Regions from separate parts of the Marinomonas sp. NPDC078689 genome, predicted to be linked through region 3. Evidence: predicted binding sites of a transcription regulator. Region 3 holds the regulator's gene; each other region holds the start of a gene.
The links. The regulator FliA, encoded in region 3, starts transcription of late flagellar genes. The targets are predictions, from matches to a motif close to CTAAAGTTNNNNNNNNNNCNGCCGATA.
Positions count from the first base shown of each region.

Region 1 (5,765 bases), on a different contig from region 3:
GTCTGCACTTACATCAAGTACTTTCTTGTCATCAGGTTGATCAACAATGGCATTACGACCAGTGAAAAGATCGCTATCATTTAGCTTTTCTACGGTAGATTTGAAGGTGTCGATGGCTGATCCAACAGACCCTAACGCTGATAATTTCGAGTCGTAGCCTTGGATGGTATTTTTATACAGCTTAACCTTATCATCTCTCTGAGCGCTCACCATTTTATTAACAAGTGACTCTAGATCAACACCTGATCCAGCACCCAATGAGCCAACCGCCATAGCTTTTCTCCTGATCTTTTAGACATCATCAAAACGACATATCACACCCTACTGTTCACTAAGGTGCCTTTAACATCACTTAGCTCACTAATAATATCATCGATTCGCTCTGACATTTTCAAAAAATCCTCAGTAGGAATCTGACGCACTACATCCCCGGAAGATTGATCGACTACTTTAATGATATTTCTGCCACCATCTTCGGTGGTTTCAAATGACAAACGCACATTCAATTGTGTCATTTTGCTGTTCATTTCTTCAATTTGGTTAGGCTCAACCGTAGGGGAAGGACCTTGCCCTTGTGGTGTATTACTGCCTACCCTATCTGTATCGGACAGAGCTTGGACAACTTTAGACTCAAGTTGCTTTCGAGCGGTAAATTCATGGGAAGCACGTTGCTCTGGTCTAAGCGACATACTGTGGAAAGCTTGTTTAGAAAGATCACTAGAACTAATCGACATACCCCAAGTCTCCTAAAAACAGACAAAGCTGAGGCACTGCCCCAGCTTTTAGCTATGTTAGAACTATCTTAACGAAAGAACTATCTCAATAAAGACAACGCGGTTTGAGGACGTTGGTTTGCTTGTGACAGAATCGATGAGCTAGCTTGCTGCAAAATCTGTGCACTTGTTAGCGCCGCAGTTTCTTGAGCAAAATCAGCATCTTTCACTCGAGAACGAGCTGCAGATACGTTTTCTGTGATGTTACTAAGGTTGTTAATCGTTGAACCGAAACGGTTTTGCACCGCACCCAATTCCGCACGTTTAGAGTCAACCGCAGAGATCATCGAGTCAAGAACGCTGATCATGCTTTGAGCATTGGCCATAGAGGTAACAGACGCAGTAGACACACTGACTTGAGAAGATGCTTGGCTAGACAAACCGGACATGGTGAAACCACCGTTACCCGCAAAGTCGATAGATCCATTCGCACCAGCGTCTTTCATGTTAAAACTGATGGTTTGATTAGAATCTGCACCAACTTGGAAGACACCATCATAAGTACCGTCTAACAGGTTACGACCTGCGAAAGTAGTATCCGATGCAACACGGTTGATTTCTTTCGATAACTGACCCATCTCCTGCTGTAGTGCAGTACGATCTTTATCAGTGTTAGAGCCGTTAGCAGACTGCAAAGACAAAGTACGCATACGCTGAAGCATATTTGTTGTTTCGTCTAATGCACCTTCAGCGGTTTGCGCCAAAGAAATGCCATCGTTCGCGTTACGTACAGATTGGTTCAAACCATTAACTTGAGAAGTTAATCGATCCGAAATTTGCAAGCCAGCAGCATCATCAGCAGCACTGTTGATACGGCTACCAGAAGACAATCGCTGGAAAGCTGTGTCTAACGTTTTCCCTGAACTCATCAATTGACGCTGAGCGTTAAGAGATGAGGCATTCGTGTTTACATAAAGAGCCATATAGCCTCCAAAGATTTCAGAAATCCTGCGAAAAAGCAGTACTCGTCCTTGATATCGACGTCTCTTTAAAAAACTTTAGCAATTTATGGCAATTATTTACCTAATATAGGCAAAAACACGCCACGCAAAGGGTGGTTTTATGCCTAAGATATTGAAAAACATCATGTTTATTTTGTTTATAAACATTTAGTTAAATGTCTAATCTGGGTAAAATTTAGACATAAAAAAACCAGATGACAGAATTCTCACCTGGCTAAAAGCAGCTTCTAGGAGAGAGAAGCCACCTTGCTTCGAAAGCAAATCCGAAACAATAAAATAAGCGGCACAAACGTACCGCTCTAATGGATCTGATTAGTTACCCAATAAAGACAATGCCGTTTGCGGACGTTTATTGGCTTGTGCAAGCATACTGCTGCTCGCTTGCTGAAGAATTTGCGCACTGGTTAGTGACGCGGTTTCTTCCGCGAAATCTGCGTCTTTAATTCGAGAACGAGCCGCAGCAACATTTTCTGTAATATTGCTCAAGTTGTTGATCGTAGAGCTGAATCGGTTTTGTACCGCACCCAGTTCTGCTCGTTTTGTATCAACTGCAGAAATCATGGTATCCAAAACAGAAATCATGCTTTGTGCATTGGTCATGCTAGATACAGAAGCGGTCGACACAGAGACTTGAGGTGTTAAAGACCCTGCAGACAAGCCAGACATGGTAAAACCACCGTTTCCTGCAAAATCGATTGAGTTAGCGCTACCACCAGACTCCATTGTAAAACTGATCGTTTGGTTCGCATCAGCACCTACTTGGAACACACCGGCGTAAGTACCGTCCAACAAATTACGTCCACCAAATGTGGTTGTATCAGCCACTCGGTTAATTTCTTTCGACAATTGAGACATTTCTTGCTGAAGAGCTGAACGATCTTTGTCGGTATTGGATCCGTTTGCAGACTGGATAGACAAGGTACGCATACGTTGCAACATGTTGGTTGTTTCGTCTAGCGCCCCTTCTGCTGTTTGTGCAAGGGAGATACCATCGTTGGCATTTCGTACTGATTGGTTCAAGCCATTAACCTGAGAGGTTAATCGGTCACTGATTTGCAAACCTGCTGCATCATCTGCGGCACTATTGATTCGCTGACCAGAAGACAAACGCTGAAAAGCGGTATCTAGAGTTTTTCCAGACTGCATCAACTGACGCTGAGCATTCAAGGAAGACGTGTTTGTATTTACATATAAAGCCATTTGTTTCTCTCCTAAACATTAAAATCTTGGAAAACAACCGTTTGATTTAATTAGTTATTTGGTTGTTTGCCTGTATGATTTATTTATCGGCAAGCGCCTTTGTACCTTTAACTTTTTTTTAATCTTTTTTAAGATTTATTTACTAAAGCTAAGGTACAAAAGAGAAACACAAAGAAAGGAGATGGTTATCAACGACCTAACGCAGCCATCAAACAAGATGTTTAATGAACTGCAGGCCAAATTTTTGAGCGTCCACTTCACCTTCTACCTTAACGCTTGTTCCTGGCTTAGACAGGTCAATGTCGGTAGAGGCGATAAACGCTTTATTATTCGCACTGTAAACTTGTCGCACCAGCGCAGGCTGAAAATCATGGCCGAGAGTCAGCACAAAGCCAATTCGTCTATTAGACAAAGACACACACGAGCCGACGGGGATGCGACCAATATTTTTCAGAAAGACGGCCAGCAAACGCTTATCAAATGCCAACCCCGCTTCTTTAATAAGTTGTCGCCTTGCCTGGGCCGGTCCCATTGACTTTTGATGAACCTGCTCTGATGTCAAAGCATCGTAAGCATCAATGATGGCCGCGATCTTGCCATAGATTGAAATCTCTTCGCCCTGCTTACCTTTCGGATACCCAGCACCATCCACTCGTTCATGGTGGTCCAGCAACATATGATAAATCACCTTAGAGATATTATCGGAGCGCCTAATGATTTGCTCGCCTAACTGAATGTGTTTACGAAACAAATCAAATTCGCCAGCCGTCATCTTAGTGGTTTTATTCACCATCGGGGTTGGCAAGCGAAAACGCCCTAAATCAAACAGCAGCGCGCCCAATGCAATAACATCAACATAAGACTCTGACAGCTTCATGGCTCTCGCAAAATGAACACCCAACACCGCCATTCCCATAGCATGCTGTGCAATGTACGCTGAGGAATCTTTAATGTGCCTTATGGCCATTAAGGCGTGTGGATTTCTTGTATAAGACTCAATAAGACGAGTACAAAACTGCTTTAGGCTCCCCATATCCAGCCGATCGCCTTGTTTAAAGCGCTCCACCTGCTCAAGCAGTAACAGGTGACCATCTTCAAACAATCGAAGCGCGGTTAATACTTCATCATTAAACGCCGTCGGTTCGAGCTTAGCTCTCTCTGCAACGTCATCCTCAATAAGCACAGGCTTAGTCGCATGAGACGGAATATTTACTTCTGGCTCTAGCGTGGTAGAGGGAATATTAATAACACGTTTTCTAATGTCTTGGTCAGGCTCGATAGACTCTAACCTCGCCTTATAAGACAAAATATATTCACGTGTATTATCGTTGAGCTCTTGTCGAAAATAGCGAAATAAATTCCCGCCTTTTATCGACCTATCTCGCCATTCTTTAGACGACAACCCCTCATGCAGTTTTTTAAGACTACGAACCGACTTGCCCGTTGCAATAGAAAAACACAACATAAGGAAGCGCTCTTGGGCATCGTATAATCGATCCTGTCGACTATTTAACAACTGATCGTCATTAAAATAAGGATCAAAAGGAAGCATTTTTCCTTCAAGAACAGGGCGTACTTCATCGAGCGCCAACTGTCGTAGAACCACACTAACAATGCGTTCTTTACGTCCATGTTCAAGAATTAGTTTTTTAGCACGTTTATGGTTAACAACTGCATTTTTTATTTTGAAAATATCGAGTATTTCATCGATATCAAAATATCCAGCACCGATTTCAGCCCCAAAGCATGACTCTATCTGAAATGAAGACATTTCTGATCACCTTGAGTTTTAAAATCAAATTTTATTAAACAAAGACAGATTACTGACTCGTGAAAAAAGCTTTTGGGAAGAGGTAAGTGCGGATTCAGCCATCGACAACTCCGTTGCTGCAGAACCCATATCTAGCCCAGCGACCCTATCTTGGGCCATGATATTTGATAATTGATTGGCCGAACTAAAATCGCCTCGTTCAGTCAATGTATTTAAGCGAGAGCCGACGGCAGAGCGACCTTCTCCGATTGAAGTCTGAGTATTAACAACGCTCACTTGAGCATCATGAAAAGCCGCTTCTTTTTCATCGGGCGTGGCTGTTTTATCACGTAAAACAGCAATCGCATCGTTCAACTGGTTCAATACATTGTCACGTTTAGGTGGATTCAAAGAGACTTCAATTGCCGCCCCCGGCGCCCCTTTGATAACAAACGACATGCCATTAATGATCAAGGGTTGATTCGGCTCATACACGCCAGAAGAGACAACATTACCCGCAGAGTCTGTTAACGAATATTGCCCTGGAGGTCCTCCGTAAAAAGGCACTTTTGAACCGTCTTGCGGAGGCAACTCAGCATTCGCTGCTTGAGCATCCGCCCCACCTAGCGGTACCGTCGTCAATACAAAGTTATTCGCCACGCCACTTGTTGCGCTGTAATTTTTGCTCAGGAAATTATCAAAATCCCCTTCATCATGCACCTTGGCACTCAAGGATACATTTCCCGCCAACAAGGTCGCAGTGAAGTTATTGCGCGTCCACACATCTTGAAAAAGCTGTTTGCCGGTGTCATTGATCGGGATTTTTCTATTTTCTGAAATCTGAGCAAACTTTTGGCCTTCATTGCCCGTCCAGTCATAACGACCATCCGGTCTCAAAGTAAACGCTGGGCTCTTAATGTCTGTGCCAGCAAAAATATAACTGCCATCAGCGCTTTTTGAATTCATTAAGTCCGCCATGGAATCAACCATTTTGGAAACCTGCTCAGTAATAGCATTTAAGTCATCTTGAGTGTTTGCCGTATTCTCAGCTTGTATGAACAAGGTTCTAGCATCATCAAG
Region 1 covers NZ_JBITUJ010000001.1:339,839-345,603, reverse strand. The annotation lists gene fliD (flagellar filament capping protein FliD) at 1-273, opposite strand, end outside; gene ACIGBN_RS01535 (flagellar protein FlaG) at 315-734, opposite strand; gene ACIGBN_RS01530 (flagellin) at 815-1,696, opposite strand; gene ACIGBN_RS01525 (flagellin) at 2,048-2,935, opposite strand; gene ACIGBN_RS01520 (HD-GYP domain-containing protein) at 3,144-4,706, opposite strand; gene flgL (flagellar hook-associated protein FlgL) at 4,731-5,765, opposite strand, start outside.
Region 1: the regulator FliA is predicted to act here: its motif matches at 1,749-1,775, upstream of ACIGBN_RS01530 (flagellin).

Region 2 (5,765 bases), on a different contig from region 3:
AGAGTTGGGGATGGATGTTTTGGTTGAGGTTCACAATCAGGCAGAATTGGAGCTTGCATTGGAGTATACCGAGACAGAATTGTTAGGCATTAACAATAGAGACTTGCATACCTTTGAATTAAGCCTAGATCATACTTTTGAGTTGATGAAAGGCGTTCCTGAAAATCGTCTAATTGTGACGGAAAGTGGTATTCATTCACGCGATGATGTGGCGCTAATGCGTCAAAACAATATACATGCCTTTTTGGTTGGTGAAGCCTTTATGAAAGCGCAAAATCCAGGTGAAAAATTGGCAGAGCTTTTTGATTAAGATTGTAAAGAAGGTTAGACGATGAAAACCGAAGTAACATGGCAAGAAGATGTGCATTTTACCGCACAAACAGGCTCAGGCTTTAGTATTGAAATAGATGGTAATCAACAAGCAGGCGCTCGCCCAATGGAGCTCTTATTGGCCGGCTTAGGTGGTTGCACCTCTTATGATGTGGTGAATATTCTTAAAAAATCTCGTCAAGATGTGGTCTCTTGTGTGGCTAAGATTGACGCGGATCGTGCGGATACCGTTCCGTCCGTTTTTACTGAAATACGCGTTCATTTTGTAGTGGCTGGGCGTAACCTCAAGGACAAGGTGGTAGAGCGCGCCGTTAAGCTATCGGCTGAAGAATATTGTTCTGCGTCTTTGATGCTTGAAAAAGGCGGTGTGAAGATTGTTCATAGCTTTGAGGTGATAGAAGCAGAATAACAGCACTTTCTGTGCGTTTAAAAAGAGCGGTAACGCTCTTTTTTTGTGTCTGGTGTCCCCTGCGAGATTCGAACTCACGTCTAAGACTTAGGAGGTCCTTGTTCTATCCGGCTGAACTAAGGGGACATTATCTTTCGATCTGAGATTTATACCTGATTTTGCACGCTAACTCAAATTCTGAAGCGGGAAATAATTGATTTGTATGAGTATTTTAGGCTCTTCCTAGCGTGTGTTTGCTACTAATTGGGCGGGTGGCGCCTCTGGAAGTGTAGACTTTACTTTTGTCATTATGACCTTGCAGTAACTCAAAAAGGTGTTTGTTGCGCTTTTGCAAGGTGCTAAGAATGCGAGCATTACTTTGGTTCTTTGTTTTGCAGATTGTGAGCAGGGCTTCGCAGTCTTCCATAAGTTGGCGGGTTTCATCCATTGAGCTGTCTTGCTCAGAAAGCCATACTTTGAAATCTTCTTCGGACGGTTTCTTGCGGTCAAGGATATTGAACTTAATGAGTAGATTGACTCTGCGCTCATTTAGCAAGTTCATTTCATCAAGGAGGGTGCTTTTTTCGGTGGCGATACTGACAATGGCTTCGCTGTTTAACTCACCAAATGCGACTCGTTCGCTATCAAGCAGAGAGGATAGCTGTTGCAGTATTTCTTTGCTTCTTAGAAAAACAGGAACGATGGGCAGCATAAGGCAAACCAATTAAGACTGTATTAGTAACAGTCTAGAATAATGAATCCATAGAAGCCATGTTGCTGGCAAGTTTTTGCGAGTCGATTTTGTAGTTTCCAGATGCAATGGCTTGTTTGATTTGATCTACTTTTTGCTGATCAATGTCAGAAAGGCCATTAATTTTGGATTCTTGATTTTGCAGTGTTTGAGCGGCGCCACTGAGCTTGACGGTATCTTCGGCCATAATGCCACCGCTGCTCGACGTGTTGGCGTCAACAGAAGCTTTCGATGTAGTGGAATCTTCTACAGGTGTACGGTTGTTTTTAGCAACGTTGCCCTGATTTGATATCCCTGTAAAATTTATTGCCATTGGGTTATTACCGCCTCGAATGATTTGCCTACTAGCTTTAACGGCTTTGAGTTGGAAAACTTTAGTAGAAAAAGCCGATATTTATACATCGCAATGAAACACTGCTTAGTAGTTTACAAGAACCTCACTGTCGGTTACAACTTTCGCGTATATAATTCGCCCCGAACTGGTGTTTTGTACGCGAATTTGTTGACCTTTAATGCCATTCTCTAGTGCTTTGCCATTCATTTTCACGACGATATTGCCGGTTCTTGCTGTAATTAAGATGCGCTCGCCTTTTTTGATCAGCGTCGGCTGTTTCGTGACGTTGTCGGTGATGAACGCATTAATGCGTAAGTTGCGAGAAGCAATTAATCCGTAAGGTGGGTGACTTTTAGTAAAAACTTGCCCTCTAAGACTTGTGATATCAACTTGGCCAATGTCTGTGTTTTGCTGGTTAATGGTCTGCCCGCGGTTGATCGGTGAGGTCGCTTTGATGGCAGAAATTAAAATGGTTTGGGTGACCGGCACAAAGGACTTCCATTCAGGCGATGTGCAGGATATCGCGTAGGTAGTGCGTTTTGACGCGTTAGGGCGTTGGTTTTCTATTGTTATCTTGGTGTCTTGGCAATCTGGCAAGTAGCTCAGAGCGGCTTGATTATTGAGATCAATTTTAATGTCGGCATCGGGGTACACGCTTGCCAGTCTTGGAATCTCAACAAGATTAATATAGTTGTGAATTTGCTCGGTTACCGATAAAGCGAAGCTATAACTGGCTTGGAGGCAAGCAAAGGCTATTATTAGCCTTACTGACGACATAATTAACTCTCTTTGTTATTGTTAAGTTATTAGTAAAATAGGGATAATCCCTCTATTATGGCTTTATATTTTAATATTAATGAGTCTGACTTAATACTCACTTTACGTATACATATTTTAGGAGACATTTATGGCTAGTGTTCTCGATAGCGTTAACCAGCGTACCCAGCTAGTTGGGGAGAACCGCCTCGAATTACTGCTTTTTCGACTGAATGGAAAACAGATTTACGGGATCAATGTTTTTAAAGTAAAAGAAGTATTGCAGTGTCCTAAACTGACCGCTTTACCGCACAGCAACCCGGTTGTTAGGGGTGTGGCGCATATTCGTGGTGGCACCATTCCTATTTTAGACTTAGGGTTGGCAACAGGCGCGAGCCCAATGGAAAATATCGGGCAGTGCTTTGTCATTATTACTGAGTATAACCGTCGTATTCAGGGTTTCTTAGTGCGTGGTGTTGAGCGTATCGTGAATATGAATTGGAGTGATATACAACCACCTCCAAGAGGCTTGCTGAATGACAATTATCTTACTGCTGTCTGCCAAGTAGACAAAGAGATGGTTGAAATCATCGATGTGGAACAAATTTTGTCCGAGGTGGCGCCAACTCGTCAGGATATATCTGATGGGATCGTCAACGAAGGCGTGCAAAATAATGCTAAGAAACATCATATTCTTATTGTTGATGATTCGTCTGTTGCCCGTAAGCAGATCAAGCGTTGTATGGAACAAGTGGGTTTTGCAACCACAGTATTAAATGATGGGCGTGAAGCCTTAAACTATCTGCAAGGCATGGTGGCTGATGGTGCGGATGTGACGAAAGAATTTGCCATGGTTATTTCAGACATCGAAATGCCTGAGATGGATGGCTATACCTTGACCACGGCAATTCGAAATGACAGCCGTTTACAGGATTTGTTCATACTCCTTCATACTTCATTGAGCGGCGTTTTCAATGAGGCGATGGTGAAGAAGGTAGGAGCGGATGGGTTCTTAGCGAAATTTCAACCTGATGAATTAGCGCGCTTAGCGATTGAGACGGTTCAGGTTCAAGCGGATTGATACATTGTTATAATCGAGCCGTGTCTCGATGCGCTTTTATTGTCTGCTGCTTTAGGAGTTTTAATGCTCAGTAGTACAAATGCAATTACACCTAATGGTTATCTTAGGTTTAGAAATTTCCTACAAAAGGCTTGTGGTATTTCTCTTAGTGAGAATAAGCAATATCTTGTTGCTAGCCGGTTAGGAAAAACCCTTGAGAGGGAGAATTTTACTAAAATTGAGCAGCTGGTCGACGTGTTAGAGCGTGCCGGCAGTGCGAGGCTCAAAGAAGAAGTGATTAATGCTATGACGACTAACGAAACCTTGTGGTTTCGTGATTCTCACCCGTTTACTATTTTGAAGAATAAAGTGTTGCCAGAGATGACGGCCAGGCCCCTTAAAATATGGTCCGCCGCGTCTTCTACTGGCCAAGAGCCTTACTCTATCAGTATGGTGATTGATGAGTTTAAGTCTCTCAGACCTGGCGTCTTAAAAGCAGGCGAGCGAATTGTAGCAACGGATATTTGTACGAATATTTTGCAGCACGCTAAGCAAGGGGAATACGACAGTTTGGCCATTGCTCGTGGTCTCGGTGCGGATTTGCAGCACAAGTATTTTGATAAAGTCGATGTGTCTACTTGGAAAATAAAACCGCATTTAAGTGCTCGAGTCGATTTTAGGTATTTGAACCTGATTGAGCCATTTTCGTCACTAGGCAAATTTGACATTATTTTTTGCCGTAATGTGCTGATTTATTTTAATGGGGAACTTAAGTTGGATATTTTGAAGCGCATGCACGCTTCGCTTAATCCTGGCGGCTATTTGTTTCTTGGTGGCTCTGAGGCGTTAAGTGGCTTGTCCTCTCTGTTTGAGATTGTGCAATGTCATCCAGGCATAGTGTATAGAGCTAAGTCGCTTTAAAACAAGATTGTACAGATTAAAAGCCCGTACTTTGGTAGCACCAAGGTACGGGCTTTTTTTGTTGCTGTCTGTTTGAGATGCCTTGCCGATTTTTGCCGGATATAAGGTGTTGAATTTTAACCTATTGAATAATAAAGGTTTTTTATTTGGCATCGATATTGCTTAAAGAATGTTAGGTTTTAAGTATTTGTCGTTAGGAGGTGGTGTGGCCATATCATTTAATCAAGCGTTTGCAGGGCATGACAAGATGCTGGAGTTTAGAAGTGCGAGAGCTTCTGTCTTGGCAAATAATATTGCCAATGCTGATACGCCGAATTATAAGGCTAGAGACATCACCTTCGGCTCTATGTTTGACGAAGCGAAAAATAAGCTGCGCTTAGCCAGTGACGACGATCAACATATACAAGGAAGTAGCGCTGCCGATGACGATAGTGGGCTCTTCTACCGGAATCCAAGCCAGCCTTCTTTAGATGGTAATACAGTAGACATGCAGCGTGAGCAGGCGGAGTACGCACAAAACTCCATGCGCTTTGATACCAGCTTTATGTTTTTGGACAGAAAAATTAGCGGCCTGAAAAAAGCCCTCACAGGGAATTAATAGCCATGTCTTTGAGTAATATTTTTACCATTTCTGGGTCTGCAATGAGCGCTCAAACGATTCGTTTGAACACCATTGCAAGTAATATGGCCAACGTGGATAGCGTGGCAAGTTCTGCTGATCAGACCTATCGGGCGCGTAAGCCTGTGTTCTCTCAGATGATGAATGACGAGATGCAAAAGAGTGGCTGGAATGGTGCTGGTGTTGATGACACAGGAGCAGGTGTTGGGGTTAAGGTTGATGGCATTGTCGAGTCTGATGCGCCTTTAAAGCCTCGTTACGAGCCAGATAATCCAATGGCTAATGAAGAAGGGTATGTCTACTACCCTAATGTAAATCCCATTGAAGAAATGGCCGATATGATGTCTGCCTCTCGATCTTTTCAAACCAATGTGGAAATTATGAATTCGGCGAAAAGCATGATGCAGAAGATGCTTACGCTAGGTCAGTCATAGAGGTGAGATATGGCAAATATATCTGAAAACAATGGCTTAAAGAGCCTGATATCTCAATACGGCACGGACGGCGCAAAATCGAAAGCGGGCATAGAAAAGCCGGAAGAGGTGGCGAAAAAAGACGCCACTGGCGGTCTTGCGGATAAAAACGTCTTTTTGAAACTTTATATTG
Region 2 covers NZ_JBITUJ010000001.1:324,656-330,420, forward strand. The annotation lists gene trpC (indole-3-glycerol phosphate synthase TrpC) at 1-310, shown strand, start outside; gene ACIGBN_RS01430 (OsmC family protein) at 332-739, shown strand; tRNA gene ACIGBN_RS01435 (tRNA-Arg) at 790-865, opposite strand; gene ACIGBN_RS01440 (flagella synthesis protein FlgN) at 951-1,430, opposite strand; gene flgM (flagellar biosynthesis anti-sigma factor FlgM) at 1,465-1,782, opposite strand; gene flgA (flagellar basal body P-ring formation chaperone FlgA) at 1,888-2,580, opposite strand; gene ACIGBN_RS01455 (chemotaxis protein CheV) at 2,711-3,640, shown strand; gene ACIGBN_RS01460 (CheR family methyltransferase) at 3,704-4,540, shown strand; gene flgB (flagellar basal body rod protein FlgB) at 4,746-5,138, shown strand; gene flgC (flagellar basal body rod protein FlgC) at 5,144-5,593, shown strand; gene ACIGBN_RS01475 (flagellar hook assembly protein FlgD) at 5,603-5,765, shown strand, end outside.
Region 2: the regulator FliA is predicted to act here: its motif matches at 1,821-1,847, upstream of flgM (flagellar biosynthesis anti-sigma factor FlgM).

Region 3 (5,765 bases):
GAACCGGCGCTCTCGTGCCGGCAAGTCGAGTACGAGCAACCGCCAATACCCTTTCAACCAAAGTCCGTTTTACCACCGCAGAATCCCGAGAAATGTCCTCGAAATTCTTTGGCATAAAATCAACCGCCCCGGCTTCTAATGCATCCAATGTCACCTTCGCACCTTCGTGCGTCAATGATGAAAACATGAGAACCGGTGTCGGCTTCAACTTCATGATATTCGTCACCGCTGAAATGCCATCCAAAATCGGCATTTCATAATCCATGGTAACAACATCAGGCGACAAAGATTGCACTTTGTCTACCGCTTCACGACCATTATTGGCGGTTCCAACAACCGTCAGCCTAGGATCGGCCTCAAAAATCTCAACGAGACGACGTCGAAAAAAACCTGAATCGTCTACGACCAGAACCTTAACCGGCATAACGCGCTACCCCTAAATAAAAATCTTATCTACCTTGATGCATAGCTTTTGATCATGCTCGGCACATCGAGAATTAATGCAATACGACCATCACCTGTAATTGTCGCTCCCGCTATGCCTACCGTGCCTTGTAGCATTTTGCCCAGTGGCTTAATAACCACTTCTTCTTGGCCGACTAGCTGATCCACAACAAAGCCAACTTCACTGGTGCCAACTTGAACCACCACCACATGGGCTTCTTTTGGCTCTGTTTGCTTGCCTTCGCCTTTTATCAGCCAACTTTTCAGGTGGAAAATCGGCAGGGTTTTCCCCCTAATAACCACCACTTGCTGACCGTCAACCACATTGGTTTTCTGTAGATCTAAGTGGAATATTTCATTCACACTCACCAATGGGAAAGCGAACGCTTGATCCGATAAAGTCACCATCAAGGTGGGCATAATCGCCAGCGTTAGAGGCACTTTAATAATAAAGCGTGACCCTTGCCCTAACACAGACTGAATGTGTAGGGTGCCGTTCAATTGAGAAATTTTCGTTTTAACAACGTCCATTCCCACACCACGTCCTGACACATCCGTGATTTCAGTTTTTGTCGAGAAACCAGGCGCAAAAATCAGATTAAAGGCTTCGTCATCCGACAAACGCTCTGCCGCGTCCATGTCCATCAAGCCTTTTTCAACGGCTTTACGACGCAGTACATCAGGGTCCATACCCGCGCCATCATCATCGATGGACAAGAGTATATGATCGCCTTCTTGCTCTGCAGAAAGCACCACATGACCAACTCGAGGCTTACCATTGGCTTCACGAACATCCGGCACTTCGACACCATGGTCAACCGAGTTTCGGACCAAATGCACCAATGGATCAGCAAGGGCTTCTACTAGGTTTTTATCTAAATCTGTCTCTTCGCCACGCAGCTCAAGATTGACTTCTTTCTTCAAGTTTCGAGCCAGATCTCGAACCACTCGAGGGAACTTGCCAAAGACTTTCTTGATCGGCTGCATTCGCGTCTTCATGACCGCGTTCTGCAAATCGCCTGTCACTACATCCAGGTTAGCCACCGCTTTGCCCATAGACTCGTCTTCGCTTTGTAGGCCTAAACGTACCAAGCGATTTCGAACTAAGACAAGCTCGCCAACCATGTTCATAATGTCATCAAGTCGCTTCGTATCTACACGAACCGTCGCTTCTTGCGTCACCGGAGAATTGCTCGATTTTTCTTTCACCGGCTCCGTGCGTTTTTTCTCAACCGCTGGCTTAGCAGCAGGTTTCGGGGCTGACGCTTTTTCCGCTTTCTTCTGAGGCGCTTCCGCTTTAGTTTCAGCGGCATTCGCCTCAGCGGTTGCCTTCGGCGCCTGGCCTTTACCGTGCAAACTGTCTAATAAAGATTCAAATTCATCTTCTGTTATCAAGTCGCCTTCGGTCGAAACAGACGCTTTTTCCTCTGCCGCTTTATCTGAAGATGGGGCTTCTTTCGCCTCTTCAACCTGCCCTGGTGCATTACTACCATGGAGTTGATCAAGCAGTTTCTCAAATTCATCTTCTGTTATTTCATCGGCACCAGACGACTCAGCAATCGGCTCAGCCGGCTTTGACTCTTCGGCAGAAATACCCGGTGCACTTGAACCATGAAGTTGATCAAGCAAGGCATCGAATTCGTCTTCGGTAATATCATCTGAACCTGTTACCTCGCCGGACGGTATGGATTCTGCATTGCTAGAATCGCCTCCCCCTAAAGCATCGAGTAAAGATTCGAACTCGTCGTCAGAAATATCATTGTGCTCAACGGCATCGCCTTGCTCTGAAGCATCACTCAACACAGAAGACCCTTCCTCTGCACTGTCGTTCACCTCAGGCGCTTCGTCTGCCGCCATTTCCGCTTCGCTTGGTGGCACAGCATACGCACTTAATGCACTGATTAAGTCAGGATCTGCACGTTCAGGTTCACCACCTGCCCGTACGGTATCAAACATTTCGTTTACAGCATCTAACGCCTGTAATACGACATCCATTAACTCTGAATCAATTTTACGCTGACCATTGCGCAAGATATCAAACACACTTTCCGCGTAATGACAGCAATCTACTAAAGCGGTTAACTGGAGAAAACCCGCGCCGCCTTTGACGGTGTGAAAACCACGAAAAATAGCATTAAGTAGCTGTTTATCATCTGGGTTTTGCTCTAGATCTACTAATTGTTCGGAAAGCTGTTCAAGCAGTTCGCCAGCTTCTACCAAAAAATCCTGCAGAATTTCTTCATCGACCTCGAAACTCATCCTCAGCTCCTTTTAGAAACCAAGACTTGATAGCAAGTCGTCTACTTCGTCTTGACTATTTAGTACTTCAGGGTTGTTTTGTTTATTAATAGCTGGGCCATGTCCACGAGTGTCATCGTGTTCTGCCTCTTTCTCTTCGTATTGAATCCCGGAGATACTATCAACGCGTCCTGCAACAGCAACAAGATGAACAAGGCGTTCTTCTACATCTCGAATTAAATCATTCACTCTAGCAATAACCTGACCCGTAAGATCTTGGTAGCCTTGCTCTAAGAGAATGGTGTTGAGGTTGGAGTGTAAAGCGGTGGCACTGTTATCCGCATATTGTAAAAAGACATCAATACGCTTGTATAACTCACGAAATTCTTGCGGCGTGAGATCACGTTGAATCAATCGGCCCCAATCCTTTCGTAATTCTTTTGCTTGAGCCTGCAATTCACTGGCAACAGGCATACTGCTATCTACCATATCCATGGTTTTGTTAGCAGCAGAACTCGTTAGTTCAATGACATAATTTAGGCGATCAGACGCATCCGTGATCTTGGTTCCAGAATCACTGGCTTTATCGCCTACGACTAAATCCATTGAATCGATTTGAAAATCTCGAATAGCATCATGGAGGCTGCGTGTTAATGTGCCCACCTCTTTATAAAAGCTACTGTGCCGAGCGTCACTCAGTTCCTGTATTATCTTAATAGCGCCACTAAAATCACCTGTCTCCAAATGATTTAATAAATCAACAGCACCATCTCTAACTAAGTTTTCAAAATCTCCTAGTTCAGATCCAGATTGCTTTGACATCAACAGTCCTTATTTAGCCGCATCGATTCGTTCGAATATTTTCTCAATTTTTTCTTTGAGAGCTACCGCAGTAAAAGGCTTAACAACATAGCCATTTACACCAGCTTGTGCCGCTGCAATAATCTGGTCACGTTTCGCTTCCGCCGTTACCATAAGAACGGGGATGCTTTTTAATTTCTCATCCGCTCGAACAGCACGAAGCAACTCGATTCCAGTCATCCCTGGCATATTCCAATCGGTCACAAGAAAGTCCACTGTGCCTGCTTGAAGAATCGGCAACGCTGTTGTTCCATCATCCGCTTCAACTGTATTGGTAAACCCCAAATCCCGCAGTAAGTTTTTGATGATACGTCTCATTGTCGAGAAATCATCAACAATCAGGATCTTCATGTTTTTATCCAATGCACCCTCCACACTCTAACGTTAGTCTTTCAAAACACATAATTTAGTCCTGCCAGTCACTTAATCGAGCCTTTAACCGCATCGCGGCTTGGCTGTGTATTTGACTGACTCTAGATTCACTGACACCTAACACCGCGCCAATTTCTTTTAAATTTAACTCTTCATTGTAGTAAAGAGATAATACAAGTTTTTCTCTTTCTGGGAGTAAGTCGATCTCTTTCGCCAACTGCCCCTGAAAGCCACTCTCTTCTGTCATGGCATAGGGCGTACTATTAACGTCCGATGACATGCCATCCAAGACACCACTGTCACTTTCAATGATTTCTTCATAGCTGAATAGCTGAGTGGTCATTGATGAATGAATAATGTCATGATATTCATCAATGCTAATGGCCATGTGAGCCGCTACTTCCATATCGGTTACATCACGGCCAACTTTAGATTCTAACTCATGTATCGCTGCCGATACGGCACGACCATTTCGTCTGACGGAGCGAGGAGCCCAATCTGCTTTGCGAATCTCATCCATAATGGAACCACGAATGCGAATTCCAGCATAGGTTTCAAAACTAGCGCCTTTGTTTGATTCAAACCGTTTATAGGCTTCAATCAACCCCATCATTCCCGCTTGTGTTAAATCATTTACATCAACACTGTTTGGCAAGCGAGCCAACAGATGATACGCAATTTTTTTAACTAAATAACCATACTGGTCAACAATAGCATCAACTGACAAGGTCGCTTTTTTAGCGTATGTGTTATATCCGTTTTTGGTTTGCATAAGTTATAGCGTAAACAACCTTTAACTATTTGAATCCAATGCACATAATAACTGTACTACAGACTTTGGCTCGGGGCTTGACCTAATCAAGCACCATATTACTAACTGCCATATCTTAATGCACCGTAAAGTTGACTATAATGCTCTGCCGTATATACCGCTCGACTAATTAAATTGTGGGCCCGTGCAGGCTCAATATCATCTGGAATGCGTTGACCGTCAGCGATATAAACAACCGGTAACCCTTCCTCTACCACCACACTAATCGCTTCGCCTAGCGAGGCAGACTCATCAAGTTTACTCAATACACAGCCATCTAACTGCACTTGAGAATACACATCGATGACGGTTTTCAATACTTGTCGTTGGCTAGTACAAGGCAATACAAGCAATTTCTTTAATCCGACACGCGCCCGTTTCATCATTAACAACTGACGTTCTAGGTTAGAATCCCGAGGATTCATCCCTGCCGTATCAACCAGCACCAATGAATAATCTGAGTACTTTGCCAGCACTTCGTTTAAATCAGAATACTCATTAACAACTTCAACTGGGACATTGAGTATACGACCAAATGTCCGAAGTTGCTCATGGGCGGCAATTCGATAGGTATCTGTGGTTACTAAAACCACACTTCCCGAGCCGTGCTTCAATACATGTTGGGCGGCAATTTTACCAATTGACGTGGTCTTGCCCACACCCGTCGGGCCCATAAAAGCAATACAACCCTGTAATTCATTATTATTAGAACGAATAGGAATGTAATCCGCTAGATGAGCTAATAATCGATTCCAGTCGTCTTCTCGCCCTTTTAAATCAATATCGTCTAAAAGGCGCGATATCACAGTGTCAGATAACCCCAAGCGCTTTAGTTTCTCTCTCGCTTGAGCTTCAATCGGATTCACTTTCGAGTTAGCGGCGGTCTGTTGCTCCAACATATCTCGAACGTGTTGCAGCTCCAGTTCCATTTCATGAATCTGACGCGCGTTGTCCCGGTTTTTTAGCGACAGCGCCTCTTCCACTAACGGATCTTCTTGATCCTCTTGCAATGGTGGCAAATCAAAAGAAGCGGCCTGCG
Region 3 covers NZ_JBITUJ010000008.1:73,066-78,830, forward strand. The annotation lists gene ACIGBN_RS13515 (chemotaxis response regulator protein-glutamate methylesterase) at 1-424, opposite strand, end outside; gene ACIGBN_RS13520 (chemotaxis protein CheW) at 454-2,703, opposite strand; gene ACIGBN_RS13525 (protein phosphatase CheZ) at 2,716-3,504, opposite strand; gene cheY (chemotaxis response regulator CheY) at 3,514-3,906, opposite strand; gene ACIGBN_RS13535 (RNA polymerase sigma factor FliA) at 3,950-4,687, opposite strand; gene flhF (flagellar biosynthesis protein FlhF) at 4,789-5,765, opposite strand, start outside.